DNA from 3 places in the Streptomyces sp. NPDC058579 genome. Region 3 is predicted to be linked to each of the others. Evidence: riboswitches for the same ligand, from Rfam matches in the RefSeq annotation. Region 3 holds a riboswitch; each other region holds the start of a gene.
What was found. Region 3 has a riboswitch for cobalamin ahead of ACFWRO_RS05000 (CoA-acylating methylmalonate-semialdehyde dehydrogenase). Riboswitches for the same ligand answer to the same signal wherever they lie in the genome.
Positions count from the first base shown of each region.

Region 1: linked by a shared signal. The riboswitch ahead of ACFWRO_RS25050 (cobalamin biosynthesis protein) and the one ahead of ACFWRO_RS05000 (CoA-acylating methylmalonate-semialdehyde dehydrogenase) in region 3 are both predicted to bind cobalamin.
Region 2: linked by a shared signal. The riboswitch ahead of ACFWRO_RS16160 (energy-coupling factor ABC transporter permease) and the one ahead of ACFWRO_RS05000 (CoA-acylating methylmalonate-semialdehyde dehydrogenase) in region 3 are both predicted to bind cobalamin.

Region 1 covers NZ_JBHXPI010000026.1:17,692-21,536, reverse strand. Annotated here, with positions in the region: gene ACFWRO_RS25065 (alpha/beta hydrolase) at 1-307, opposite strand, end outside; gene ACFWRO_RS25060 (anion permease) at 682-1,947, shown strand; gene ACFWRO_RS25055 (hypothetical protein) at 1,960-2,181, shown strand; cobalamin riboswitch at 2,306-2,451, shown strand; gene ACFWRO_RS25050 (cobalamin biosynthesis protein) at 2,483-3,460, shown strand; gene ACFWRO_RS25045 (cobyric acid synthase) at 3,457-3,845, shown strand, end outside.
Region 2 covers NZ_JBHXPI010000011.1:13,598-17,442, reverse strand. Annotated here, with positions in the region: gene ACFWRO_RS16175 (ATP-binding cassette domain-containing protein) at 1-23, opposite strand, end outside; gene cbiQ (cobalt ECF transporter T component CbiQ) at 20-769, opposite strand; gene ACFWRO_RS16165 (energy-coupling factor ABC transporter substrate-binding protein) at 779-1,141, opposite strand; gene ACFWRO_RS16160 (energy-coupling factor ABC transporter permease) at 1,141-1,839, opposite strand; cobalamin riboswitch at 1,868-2,092, opposite strand; gene ACFWRO_RS16155 (PTS-dependent dihydroxyacetone kinase phosphotransferase subunit DhaM) at 2,157-2,561, opposite strand; gene dhaL (dihydroxyacetone kinase subunit DhaL) at 2,558-3,172, opposite strand; gene dhaK (dihydroxyacetone kinase subunit DhaK) at 3,181-3,845, opposite strand, start outside.
Region 3 covers NZ_JBHXPI010000002.1:472,369-476,213, reverse strand. Annotated here, with positions in the region: gene ACFWRO_RS05000 (CoA-acylating methylmalonate-semialdehyde dehydrogenase) at 1-1,427, opposite strand, end outside; cobalamin riboswitch at 1,690-1,875, opposite strand; gene ACFWRO_RS04995 (methylmalonyl-CoA mutase family protein) at 2,024-3,832, shown strand; gene scpA (methylmalonyl-CoA mutase) at 3,832-3,845, shown strand, end outside.

The sequences.
Region 1 (3,845 bases), on a different contig from region 3:
CGCGTTCCAGGCGCCGTACGACGGTGTCGGCGGTGTGCGGCACGCGGTCGAGGACCGGGCCCACGACCGCGTGGACGCCGGGGCCCTCGATCCCGTACGTACCGGGGCGCAGGGAGGCGAGGCTGCGGGTCAGGGTGACCTGGCCGGGGCCCGTGGCGTGCACGGTGAGCCGGGGGTCGCCGGGCAGGGGCCGTCCTGACGTCGCCTTCAGGGCGATGTCACCGGCGTACCGACCGGCCGCGAGCGCGGCCGCACCGGCACCGAGCAGAGTGGTGACGGCCGCTGCCGTCGCTGTAGCGGGGCGCACGGTCCCAGTGTCGACACGTCGGGCCGGGGCTGCCACCGGACGAACCCGCCCGTGGCGGTCCCCTGTGAGAGTGACGTGGATCTCGTTGCGGGTCCCTCGGCGGGATGACGACCCTCCGGGCCCGTCCACGGGCTGACACGGGCGAGGGTGGGCGAAGCGGGCGATGTCCCCTGTTTCCGGTGACGGCACGGATTACCCGGGGTCGCACGGCGCTCACATCGTGGACAGAGCGTTCACGCAAGGCCCCTCGGCGGCTCAAGCGGAATGGCTGGAACCCGATTTGGGACACCACAACGCCCGGCCCAGTTCACCTTCCGTTCACTCAGGTTGCCTACGTTCGTCCAGCCACTGACGTCAAACGATTGCCTGGGTAAATGGAACACATCACGCTGCTGCTCGCGATTGTGGTCGTGACAGCTCTCGTGTTCGATTTCACGAACGGTTTCCACGACACCGCCAACGCGATGGCGACGACCATCTCGACCGGTGCCCTCAAGCCCAAGACCGCGGTGGCCATGTCCGCCGTGCTCAACCTGGTCGGTGCCTTCCTGTCCGTCGAGGTCGCCAAGACGATCTCCGGCGGGATCATCAACGAACAGGGCATTCGTACTGAAGTGATCTTCGCGGCGCTCGTCGGCGCCATCCTCTGGAATCTGCTGACCTGGCTCCTGGGTCTGCCGTCCAGCTCCTCCCACGCACTCTTCGGCGGACTGATCGGCGCGGCCGTGATGTCGGCCGGCTGGTCGGCCGTCAACGGCTCGACCGTGGTCAGCAAGGTCCTGATCCCCGCGATCGCCGCGCCGCTCGTCGCCGGCCTCGCCGCGATGGCGGCCACCAAGCTGACGTACAAGCTCGGCTCCAAGACGGAGACGAAGGCCACCGCAAAGGGCTTCCGGGCCGGCCAGATCGCCTCCGCCGGTCTCGTCTCCCTCGCCCACGGCACCAACGACGCGCAGAAGACGATGGGTGTCATCACCCTCGCCCTGGTCACCGGCGGCGTCCTCGCCCCCGGCTCCAACCCCCCGATGTGGGTCGTCGTCTCCGCCGGTATCGCCATCGCGCTCGGCACCTACCTCGGCGGCTGGCGCATCATCCGCACCATGGGCAAGGGCCTCACCGACCTCCAGCCGCAGCAGGGCTTCGCCGCCCAGACCAGCGCGGCCACGGTCATCCTGGCCTCGTCCAACCTGGGCTTCTCGCTCTCCACCACGCAGTCCTGCTCCGGCGCCGTGATGGGCGCGGGCCTCGGCCGCAAGGGCGGTGTCGTCCGCTGGTCGACCGCCACCCGGATGTTCGTCGCCTGGGGTCTGACCCTGCCCGCCGCGGGCCTGGTCGGCGCCGGCGCCGAGTTCCTCACCAAGCAGGGCCCCTGGGGCGTCGCCGTCGTCGCGGTCCTCCTGGTCGCCGGCTCGGCGGTCATCTGGGCGCTCTCCCGCCGCAAGCCGGTCGACCACCACAACGTCACGGCCGACGAGATCGACGGCGAGCCCGCGGGCGTCGTGACCACCGCCATCGCGGCCGTCACCCCGCCGGCCCCCGCCGGTTCCTTCGCCACCGTCGCGGACGACGACCTCAAGACCACCATCCCCTCGCCGGCCCCCACGGACCCGGCAGCCCCCGCCGCCTCGGCCGCGGTGTAAGGAACCAACGACATGAAGATCGACTGGGCAGCTCTCGGCTCCGTCTTCGGAGTCAGCCTCGTGGCGACCGTCGCCCTCGTGGGCCTCTTCACCCTCGGCATCATCGGCCTCTCCAAGCAGGAGCAGGCCGCGGCCCAGGGCGGCTCCGCGGCCATGGCGCGCACCGGCGCGTACGCCTGCTTCGCGCTCTGCGCGGCGGCCGTCGCGTACGGCATCTATCTGATCGTCGTCTGACGACGATCCCGCTCCGCCGGCCGGGCGGGTCGCACCTTCGGGTGCGGCCCGCCCGGTCGTCGTTTCACCGGGTCCGTGTGGTGCTTCGCACAGTGTCCCGCCGCAGGTCAAGCGTGAGTTGACGGGTGTTCGCACACGTGGTGGACTTCCGGGGCCATTACGGCGGCAAACAGAGGAAGCCCGGTGCGAATCCGGCGCGGTCCCGCCACTGTGACCGGGGAGTCGCTCCCCCGGGAGCCAGGAACTCTCGCCGCCGGTCACGTCGAGCCAGGGCGCGGACCCTGAGTGAGGACACAGCGCCATGCCCGGCCGCAGTGCTGCCCCAGGTGTATTCGCTTACGGCGCGGCCGCCGGCCTTGCCGCCGATCTGATCGTCGGCGACCCCCGCCGCGGCCACCCGGTCGCCGCGTTCGGGCGCGCCGCAGGGGCCGTCGAGAAGCTGCTCTGGCGCGACCACCGCGGGTGGGGCGCGCTGCACACCGCCGTCTGTGTCACGGGCGCCGCGGGCGCCGCCGCGCTGGCCGCCCGTACCGTACGTGACCACCCCCGGGCCTCCGCCGCGCTGACCGCCGCCGCCGTGTGGGCCGTCGTCGGCGGGACGACCCTGGGCCGGGAGGCCCGCGCGATCGGCGGGGCGCTCGCCGCCGGCGACCTGGACGTGGCCCGGGAGCGGCTCCCCCATCTCTGCGGGCGCGATCCGCAGTCCCTGGACGGTCCGGCAATGGCCCGCGCGGTCGTGGAGTCCGTCGCCGAGAACACCTCCGACGCCGTCGTAGGGGCCCTGGTCTGGGGCGCGGTCGCGGGCGTACCGGGCCTGGTCGGCTTCCGGGCGGTGAACACCCTGGACGCCATGGTCGGCCACCGGTCGGCACGGTACCGGCGGTTCGGCTGGGCCTCGGCCCGGCTCGACGACGTGGCCGGCTGGCCGGGCGCCCGGCTGACCGCCGCGCTGGCGACGGTGGCCGGGGGCGATCCGCGGGGGGCGGTACGCGCCTGGAAGGCGGACGCGGCGAAGCACCCGAGCCCCAACGCCGGCCCGGTGGAGGCCTCCTTCGCGGGGGCGCTCGGGGTACGGCTCGGCGGGACGCTGTCGTACGGCGGCCGGGTCGAGCACCGGCCCGTACTGAACGGGGAGGGACGGGCCGTGGAGGTCGCGGACATCGAACGGGCGGTCCGGCTCTCGCGCCGGGTGACGGGGCTTACGCTCGCCGTCTGTGTGGGCGGACGGATCGTGGCGGGCGCGCTGAAGGCGCGTGCGGTGAAGCGGAGGACGATATGAGGGGCGGCGGGCTGCTGGTCGCCGGGACCACGTCCGACGCGGGCAAGAGCGTCGTCACGGCGGGCATCTGCCGCTGGCTGGTCCGGCAGGGCGTGAAGGTCGCCCCGTTCAAGGGCCAGAACATGTCCCTGAACTCCTTCGTGACCCGGGAGGGCGCGGAGATCGGCCGGGCACAGGCCATGCAGGCCCAGGCGGCCCGGGTCGAGCCGACCGCGCTGATGAACCCGGTCCTCCTGAAGCCGGGCAGCGACCGCTCCAGCCAGGTCGTCCTGATGGGCAAGCCGGTGGGCGAGTTGAGCGCGCGCGGCTACCACGGGGGGCGGCAGAAGGAGCTCTTCGAGCCGGTGATGGCGTGCCTGGAGGAGCTGCGGGGCACGTATGACGC
Region 2 (3,845 bases), on a different contig from region 3:
ACGACAGGGGGTGCGGGGCTCACGGCAGGGACCTTTCCAGTACGAGAGTGAGGGCGACGAGCCCGGTGAGCAGGCCGGCCGTCGAGGCCAGGAAGCGGCCCGATACCGCGGCCTCGGGCACCAGGACGCGCAGCGTCCCGTCGTAGCCCCGTCCGGCGAGCCCGGTCTGGAGCCGCTGCGCCCGGTCGAAGGCGCGGACGAACGCCGTCGCGCCGAGCCCGGCGAGCGAACGCCAGGTCGCCGCCCGGGTCGTCAGCCCGAGCCGGGCCGCCTGCGCCTGTCGGATTTTGGATATTGAATCCAAAAGAAGAAAGCTGATCCGGTACATCACCAGCGCCACATCCACCACGGGCGCCGGCACCCCGGCCCGTACAAGCCGGGGCAGCAGGTCCGACACGGGCGTGGTGAAGGCGAACAGCAGGACGCCCAGGGACGCCGATGAGGTCCGCAGCAGCAGCTCACCGGCGTGGACCGGCCCGTCCGGCGCGAGCGCGACGAGCCCTCGCGCCCCGCCCACCTCGAACAGGAGCGGGATCGCCCCCGTCACACAGAAGCCCAGCGGGATGCGGAAGGCGCGCCACAGCTGGCGCCCGGGCACGCCCGCGGGACCGAGGAGGACGGCCAGGGTGGCCGCCGCGACCAGGACGGCGCCCGGCCACGGCGGCAGACAGACCGCGCACAGTGTCAGGCCGAAGCCGAGCACGGCCTTCTCGCACGGGTGACGGCGGCGCCAGCGACTGCTGTGCGCCGCCGCGTCGATCGGCAGCACCGGCGGCGGTTACGCGTCGCCGGACGCCGCCGAGCCGGACGCCGCCCCCGACCGCAGCGCCTTCGCCTCGGCGCGGGCCTCGCCCTGCTTACGGCCCCGGTGCACGCCGAAGTAGTACGCCAGCACACCGGCGCCGAGCGCGGCCTGCAGGGCGAACAGCGCCGACTCGATCTCGCCGGAGGCCGGCTCGTAGAGCGGGCTGAACCACGGCTCGTAGTCGGGAGCGATCTCCGTGATCGCCGCCTCCGCCTCGGCGTCCGCGCCCGCGAACGGCTCCTCCTTGTGGTCGCCGAGGCCCAGGACCAGCGGGAGCACAGCCAGGGCCGCGACGACGAGCAGGAGCAGGGAGTTGATCTTCGCGTTCCGGCTCATCAGGCGCTCGCCTCCGCGTTCTCGTTCTTCTTCCGGGACGGGAGCAGGACCCCGAGCCGGGTCAGGTCCGCCTTGCTGGACTGCTTGAGCAGCCGCATCACGAGGACCGTGAGCAGCCCCTCGCTGACGGCGAGCGGCAGCTGCGTGACGGCGAAGATGGAGCCGAACTTGGCCAGCGCCCCGGCCACACCGCTCCCCGGGTCGGGGAAGGCCAGCGCGAGCTGGACACTGGTCACGCAGTACGTCGACAGGTCCGCGACGAACGCGCCGAAGAACACGCTCACCATGAGCGGCACGTCGAACCGGCGCAGCAGCCAGTACGTACCGAATCCGGCCCACGGCCCGACGATCGCCATCGAGAACACGTTGGCGCCGAGTGTGGTGAGCCCGCCGTGCGCGAGCAGCAGCGCCTGGAACAACAGGGTGATCGTGCCCAGGACCGCCATCACCGGCGGTCGGAACAGGATCGCGCCCAGACCCGTACCGGTCGGGTGCGAGCAACTGCCCGTGACCGACGGAATCTTGAGCGCGGACAGGACGAAGGTGAACGCGCCGGACGCGCCGAGCAGCAGAGTGGACTCGGGGTTGGCCTTGACCTCACGGGTCAGCGCGCGGACGCCGTGGACGACAAAAGGAGCAGACGCGACGCCCCAGGCGGCCGCGTGCAACGGGGGTAGATACCCCTCGGCTATATGCATGGTTGGGAGACCCTCTCCAGCACCTCGTGGATGGACAACGCACCTCGGCCGGTCTCCTGGCTGACGGGTCATGCCGCCGCGGCTCCGCCTTCCCACACCGCCGCGGTCTCCCGCGGCGGTCCAGTGGCTTCCCCGGAGGGATGGAGCCGGACTTCCCGATCACAGTGGCGAGGGCCGCACCGGTACCGCACCGGTTTCCCGTACACCAAGGCGCTGTGACATTAGTGGGTTGACCAGGTACATCACAACATCGGTGCGCCCCCGGACGGTGTGTGACAGATCTCCCGCGCGCCCCCTCACGCTGTTGAGCCCCTCGCTCACTCCTTCCGGTAGGTGTACGCCTCCGCCGCCGCGGCGGTCACCGCGTCCAGGTCCCCGCCCGCGCTCGCCGTGACGAGCGCGGCGACGGCGCCCTCGACGAAGGGCGCGTCCACGAGACGGGCTCCGTCCGGCAGCTCGTCCCCCTCGGCGAGGAGCGCCTTGACGGTCAGGACGGCGCTGCCGAGGTCGACGAGGAGGGCCACCCCGGCGCCCCCGTCGACCGCGCGTGCCGCCTTGACGATCCGCTCGGAGCTGGTGCCGAGCCCCCCGTCGGGGGTGCCTCCGGCGGCGGCCACGGGCGCGGTCGCCCCGCCGCCCGCAAGCCCCCGGGCCAGGGCGGCGACGGAGTCGGCCACGGCCGCGCTGTGCGAGACCAGGACGATGCCCACCTGACCGGTCATGCGGCGGCCACCTCCGCGAGCGCGGCGATCAGCAGCGCCGACGACGTCGCCCCGGGGTCCTGGTGCCCGACCGACCGCTCGCCCAGATAGCTGGCCCTGCCCTTGCGCGCCCGCAGGGGTACGGTCGCCAGGGCGCCGGCCTCGGCCGCGTCCCGGGCGGCGGCGAAGGAGTCGCCGAGCGCCTCGGCCGCGGGCACGAGCGCGTCCAGCATCGTCTTGTCGCCGACCTGGGCCCCGCCGAGCTGACCCACGGCGGCGACCCCGGTGGCCAGCGCCGCCGCCAGCTCCTGCCGCGTCACCGCCCCGGCGTCGCCGAGCGCCTTGCCGGTGCGGCGCAGCAGCGTCCCGTACAGCGGCCCGGACGCCCCGCCGACGGTGGAGATCAACTGCCGCCCGGCGAGGACGAGTACGGCCCCGGGCGTGGCGGGCGGCTCCTTGTCCAGCACTTCCGTGACGGCGGCGAACCCCCGCTTCAGATTGGCGCCGTGGTCAGCGTCGCCGATCGCCGAGTCGAGCTCGGTGAGACGGCCGGCCTCCCGGTAGACGGCGGCAGCGGCGGCAGCAAGCCACCGACGGAAGAAATCGACGTCGAACTGCTCGACCTGGTTCATTTCCCCTCTCACCGACCCCATCGCAGAGCGGCCGTCTGCACGGGCGCGTCCCAGAGCCGCAGCAGCTCCTCGTCGGCCTCGCAGAGCGTCACCGAACAGCCGGCCATGTCGAGCGAGGTCACGTAGTTCCCGACCAGCGTGCGGGCGACGGGCACCCCGCGCTCGGCCAGCACCCGCTGCACCTCGGCGTTGAACCCGTACAGCTCGAGCAGGGGCGTGGCCCCCATCCCGTTCACCAGGGCGAGTACGGGACCGGACGGCTGAAGGTCCTCCAGTACGGCGTGGACGGCGAAGTCGGCGATCTCGCGAGAGGTCATCATCGCCCGCCGCTCCCGCCCGGGTTCACCATGAATCCCCACCCCCAACTCCAGCTCTCCCTCGGGCAGTTCAAAGGTAGGACTGCCCTTCGCGGGCGTGGTGCAGGCACTCAACGCCACGCCGAAACTCCGCGACCGCTCGTTCACCCGCCGCGCGATCGCCTCCACCCGCTCCAGAGACACCCCCTCCTCGGCGGCGGCCCCGGCGATCTTCTCCACGAAGAGCGTCGCCCCGGTACCGCGCCGCCCGGCCGTGTAGAGACTGTCCGTCACGGCCACGTCGTCGTCCACGAGCACCTTGGCGATCTGAATGCCCTCGTCCTCGGCGAGCTCGGCGGCCATCTCGAAGTTGAGGA
Region 3 (3,845 bases):
TCCGGTCCGTGCTGGTTCAGGTCGCCGAAGCCGGACCGCTTCCAGCCGCCGAAGGTGTGGTACGCCACCGGCACCGGGATGGGCACGTTGACGCCGACCATGCCGGTGTCGACGCGCCGGGTGAAGTCGCGGGCGGTGTCGCCGTCGCGCGTGAAGATCGCCACGCCGTTGCCGTAGAGGTGCTCGCTGGGCAGCCGCAGGGCCTCCTCGTAGTCGGCGGCGCGGACCACGCAGAGCACGGGGCCGAAGATCTCCTCCTGGTACACGCGCATGTCAGGGGTGACCCGGTCGAAGAGGGAGGCCCCGGCGAAGAAGCCGCCCTCGTGCCCGGGGAGGACGAAGTCGCGTCCGTCGACGACGAGTTCGGCGCCCTCCTCGACCCCGATGCCGATGTACTTACGGACCCGGTCGACGGCGTCCGGGCCGACCATCGGACCGAAGTCGGCGTCCGCGTCGTCGCTGCGGCCGATCCTCAGCTCGCCGATGCGCTCCTTCAGCCGGGCGACGAGGGCGTCGGCGGTGTCCTCGCCGACGGGGACGGCCACCGAGACGGCCATGCACCGCTCGCCGGCCGAGCCGTAGCCGGCGCCGATGAGGGCGTCCACGGCCTGGTCGAGGTCGGCGTCCGGCATCACGATCATGTGGTTCTTGGCGCCGCCGAAGCACTGGGCGCGCTTGCCGTGGGCGGCGGCGGTGGCGTAGACGTGCGCGGCGACGGGGGTGGAACCGACGAAGCCGAGGGCGGCGACGCGGGGATCGTCGAGGAGGGTGTCGACGGCGTCCTTGCCGCCGTTGACGACGTTCAGGACGCCCGCGGGCAGCCCCGCCTCCAGGAAGAGCTCGGCGAGCCGCAGCGGTACGGAGGGGTCGCGCTCCGAGGGCTTGAGGATGAAGGCGTTTCCGCAGGCCAGGGCGGGGGCGGCCTTCCAGAGCGGGATCATCGCGGGGAAGTTGAACGGGGTGATGCCGGCGACGACGCCGAGCGGGGAGCGCAGCGAATGGACGTCGATGCCGGTCCCGGCGTTGTCGGTGAACTCTCCCTTGAGCAGGTGCGGGATGCCGGCGGCGAACTCCACGACCTCCAGGCCGCGTTGGAGGTCTCCGTGGGCGTCGGCGACGGTCTTGCCGTGCTCGGAGGAGAGCAGCCGGGCCAGGTCGTCCTTCTCCTGCTCGACGAGCTGGAGGAAGCGCAGGAGGACGCGTGCGCGGCGCTGCGGGTTCCAGGCGGCCCAGTCACGCTGCGCCCGGGCGGCGTCGGCGATGGCCGCCTCGGTCTCGGCCCGGTTCGCGAGGGGCACGCGGGCCTGGACCTCGCCGGTGTTGGGGTCGTACACGTCGCCGTAGGCGCCCGAGGTTCCCGGGGTGTGCCTGCCGCCGATGAAGTGGGTCAACTCGCGGACGGGGGTGGTGTCTTGTGCGCGGACCATGAGTGCCTGCTCTCGTCAGGTGATCCGGATGGCGCGCCGGAGGACCGCCACGACCGCGAACGCCGGTGGGCGTGATTCATCGCGGGGTGGTGGTCGCCTACGGCGCGAGAGCGCGAATGGCGAGGCGCCGTCAGGTCCTGACGGTCGTGTGGTGGTGGGGTCCTACTCGACGGGGTCCTCGACGGGCGGGTGCCCGTCGGCCGGATCCGCGGGGAGTGTGCGGGCGCACCGGTGCCATGCGTGTCAGCTCCATCCTCGTGGACAACACGGAACATCCCGCGGCCGGTATCCTGACTCCCGGATCAGCGCGCGCCGTCCGCCTTCCCGACATCACTCGTCAGTGGCGTGCTGCTCGACGGCGTACTCCCCGGTCACAGTGGCGGGACCGCGCCGGAATCACACCGGCTTCCCTGCACCGCGGGCCTTCGCCGCGACTATATAGTTGGACGTCCTAGTAAATCCACCCCCGGCCGGGTGAACCTGCGGCATCCCTTAGTAGAGCGGAGTCGCCCGGAGCTTCAAGACCTGCTCGGAGAGGGCAAGGTCACAGCGGTGTGCACTGCTGTCATCTGAGCGAGCTGTCCTAACATCCGAGCATGACAGTCCTTCCCGACGACGGGCTCGCCCTCGCCGCCGAATTCCCCGACGCGTCCCGTGAACAGTGGCAGCACCTGGTAGCCGGGGTGCTGCGCAAGTCGGGCAAGGACGTCGAGGGCCCGGCGGCCGAGGACGCCCTGTCCACCGCCCTGGAGGACGCGCTCCGCGTCCGTCCCCTCTATGCCGCCGAGGACACCGCCCCCGAGCCCGGCCTGCCCGGCTTCGCGCCCTTCGTACGATCCGGGCGCGCCGAGGGGAACACGGTCGGCGGCTGGGACGTGCGCCAGCGGCACACCACCGCCGACACCGGGACGGTCCTCGCCGACCTGGAGAACGGCGTCACCTCGCTCTGGCTGGTCGTCGGCGAGGGCGGCATCCCCCTGGGGAGCCTCGGCCGGACCCTCGACGGCGTCTACCTCGACCTCGCGCCCGTCGTCCTCGACGCGGGGCAGGACGTGGAGGAGGCCGCGCGCGAGCTGCTCGGACTGTACGAGGAGCGGGGCGTCGCCCCGGAGGCCGCGCGCGGCAACCTGGGCGCCGACCCCCTCGGCCTGGAGGCCCGCACCGGCCGGCCCTACGACCCCTCCCCCGCCGTCGGGCTCGCCCTGCGCTGCGCCGAGGAGTACCCGGGCCTGCGGGCGCTGACCGTGGACGCGCTGCCGTACCACGAGGCCGGCGGCTCGGCCGCGCAGGAGCTGGGGTGCGCCCTCGCGACCGGCGTCGCGTACCTGCGGCAGCTCACGGAAGCCGGACTCTCCGTCGAACAGGCCCTCGGGCAGCTGGAGTTCCGCTACGCGGCCACCGCCGACCAGTTCCTCACGATCGCCAAGTTGCGTGCCGCGCGCAGGCTCTGGGCCCGGGTGGCCGAGGTCAGCGGGGCGAGCGGTGCGGGCGCACAGCGGCAGCACGCGGTGACCTCTCCCGTGATGATGTCCCGCCGCGACCCCTGGGTGAACATGCTCCGCACCACCGTGGCCACGCTGGCCGCGGGCGTGGGCGGCGCCGAATCCGTCACCGTCCTTCCGTTCGACCACGCGCTCGGCCTGCCGGACGCGTTCGCGCGGCGCATCGCCCGCAACACCTCGACCATCCTCGTCGAGGAGTCGCACCTCGCACGGGTCATCGACCCGGCGGGCGGCTCCTGGTACGTGGAGCGCCTGACGGACGAACTCGCCCACGCGGGCTGGGAGTTCTTCCAGACCGTCGAGAGCGCGGGCGGCCAGGCCGCCGCGCTGCGCTCCGGGTTGATCGGGGACCGGCTCGCCGAGACCTGGTCGGCCCGCAGCGCGAAGCTCGCCAAGCGCCGCGAACCCGTCACCGGCGTCAGCGAGTTCCCGAACCTCGCCGAGAAGCCCGTCGTCCGCGAGCCCGCGCCCGAGCCGCCGTCCGGCGGGCTCCCGCGGGTCCGTCGCGACGACGCGTTCGAGGCGCTGCGCGCCCGTTCCGACGCGCACCTCGCCGCGACCGGCGCCCGGCCGCGGATCTACCTCGCCACGCTCGGCCCCGCCGCCGCGCACACGGCACGCGCCACGTTCGCCGCCAACCTCTTCCAGGCGGGCGGCATCGAGGCCGTCGCCGAGGGCACCTTCGAGGAGAGCGGGGCGAGCGAGGCGTGCCTCTGCTCCAGCGACGCGCTCTACGAGGAGCAGGCGGAGGAACGCGCGCGCGAACTGCGGGCCGAAGGCGCGGGGCATGTGCTCCTCGCCGGCCGGCCCGCGCAGTACGCGGGTGTCGACAGCTATGTCTTCGCGGGCTGCGACACGGTCGCCGTGCTCGTCGCCACCCTTGACCGGATGGGAGTGTCCTGATGTCCGTCCCCGA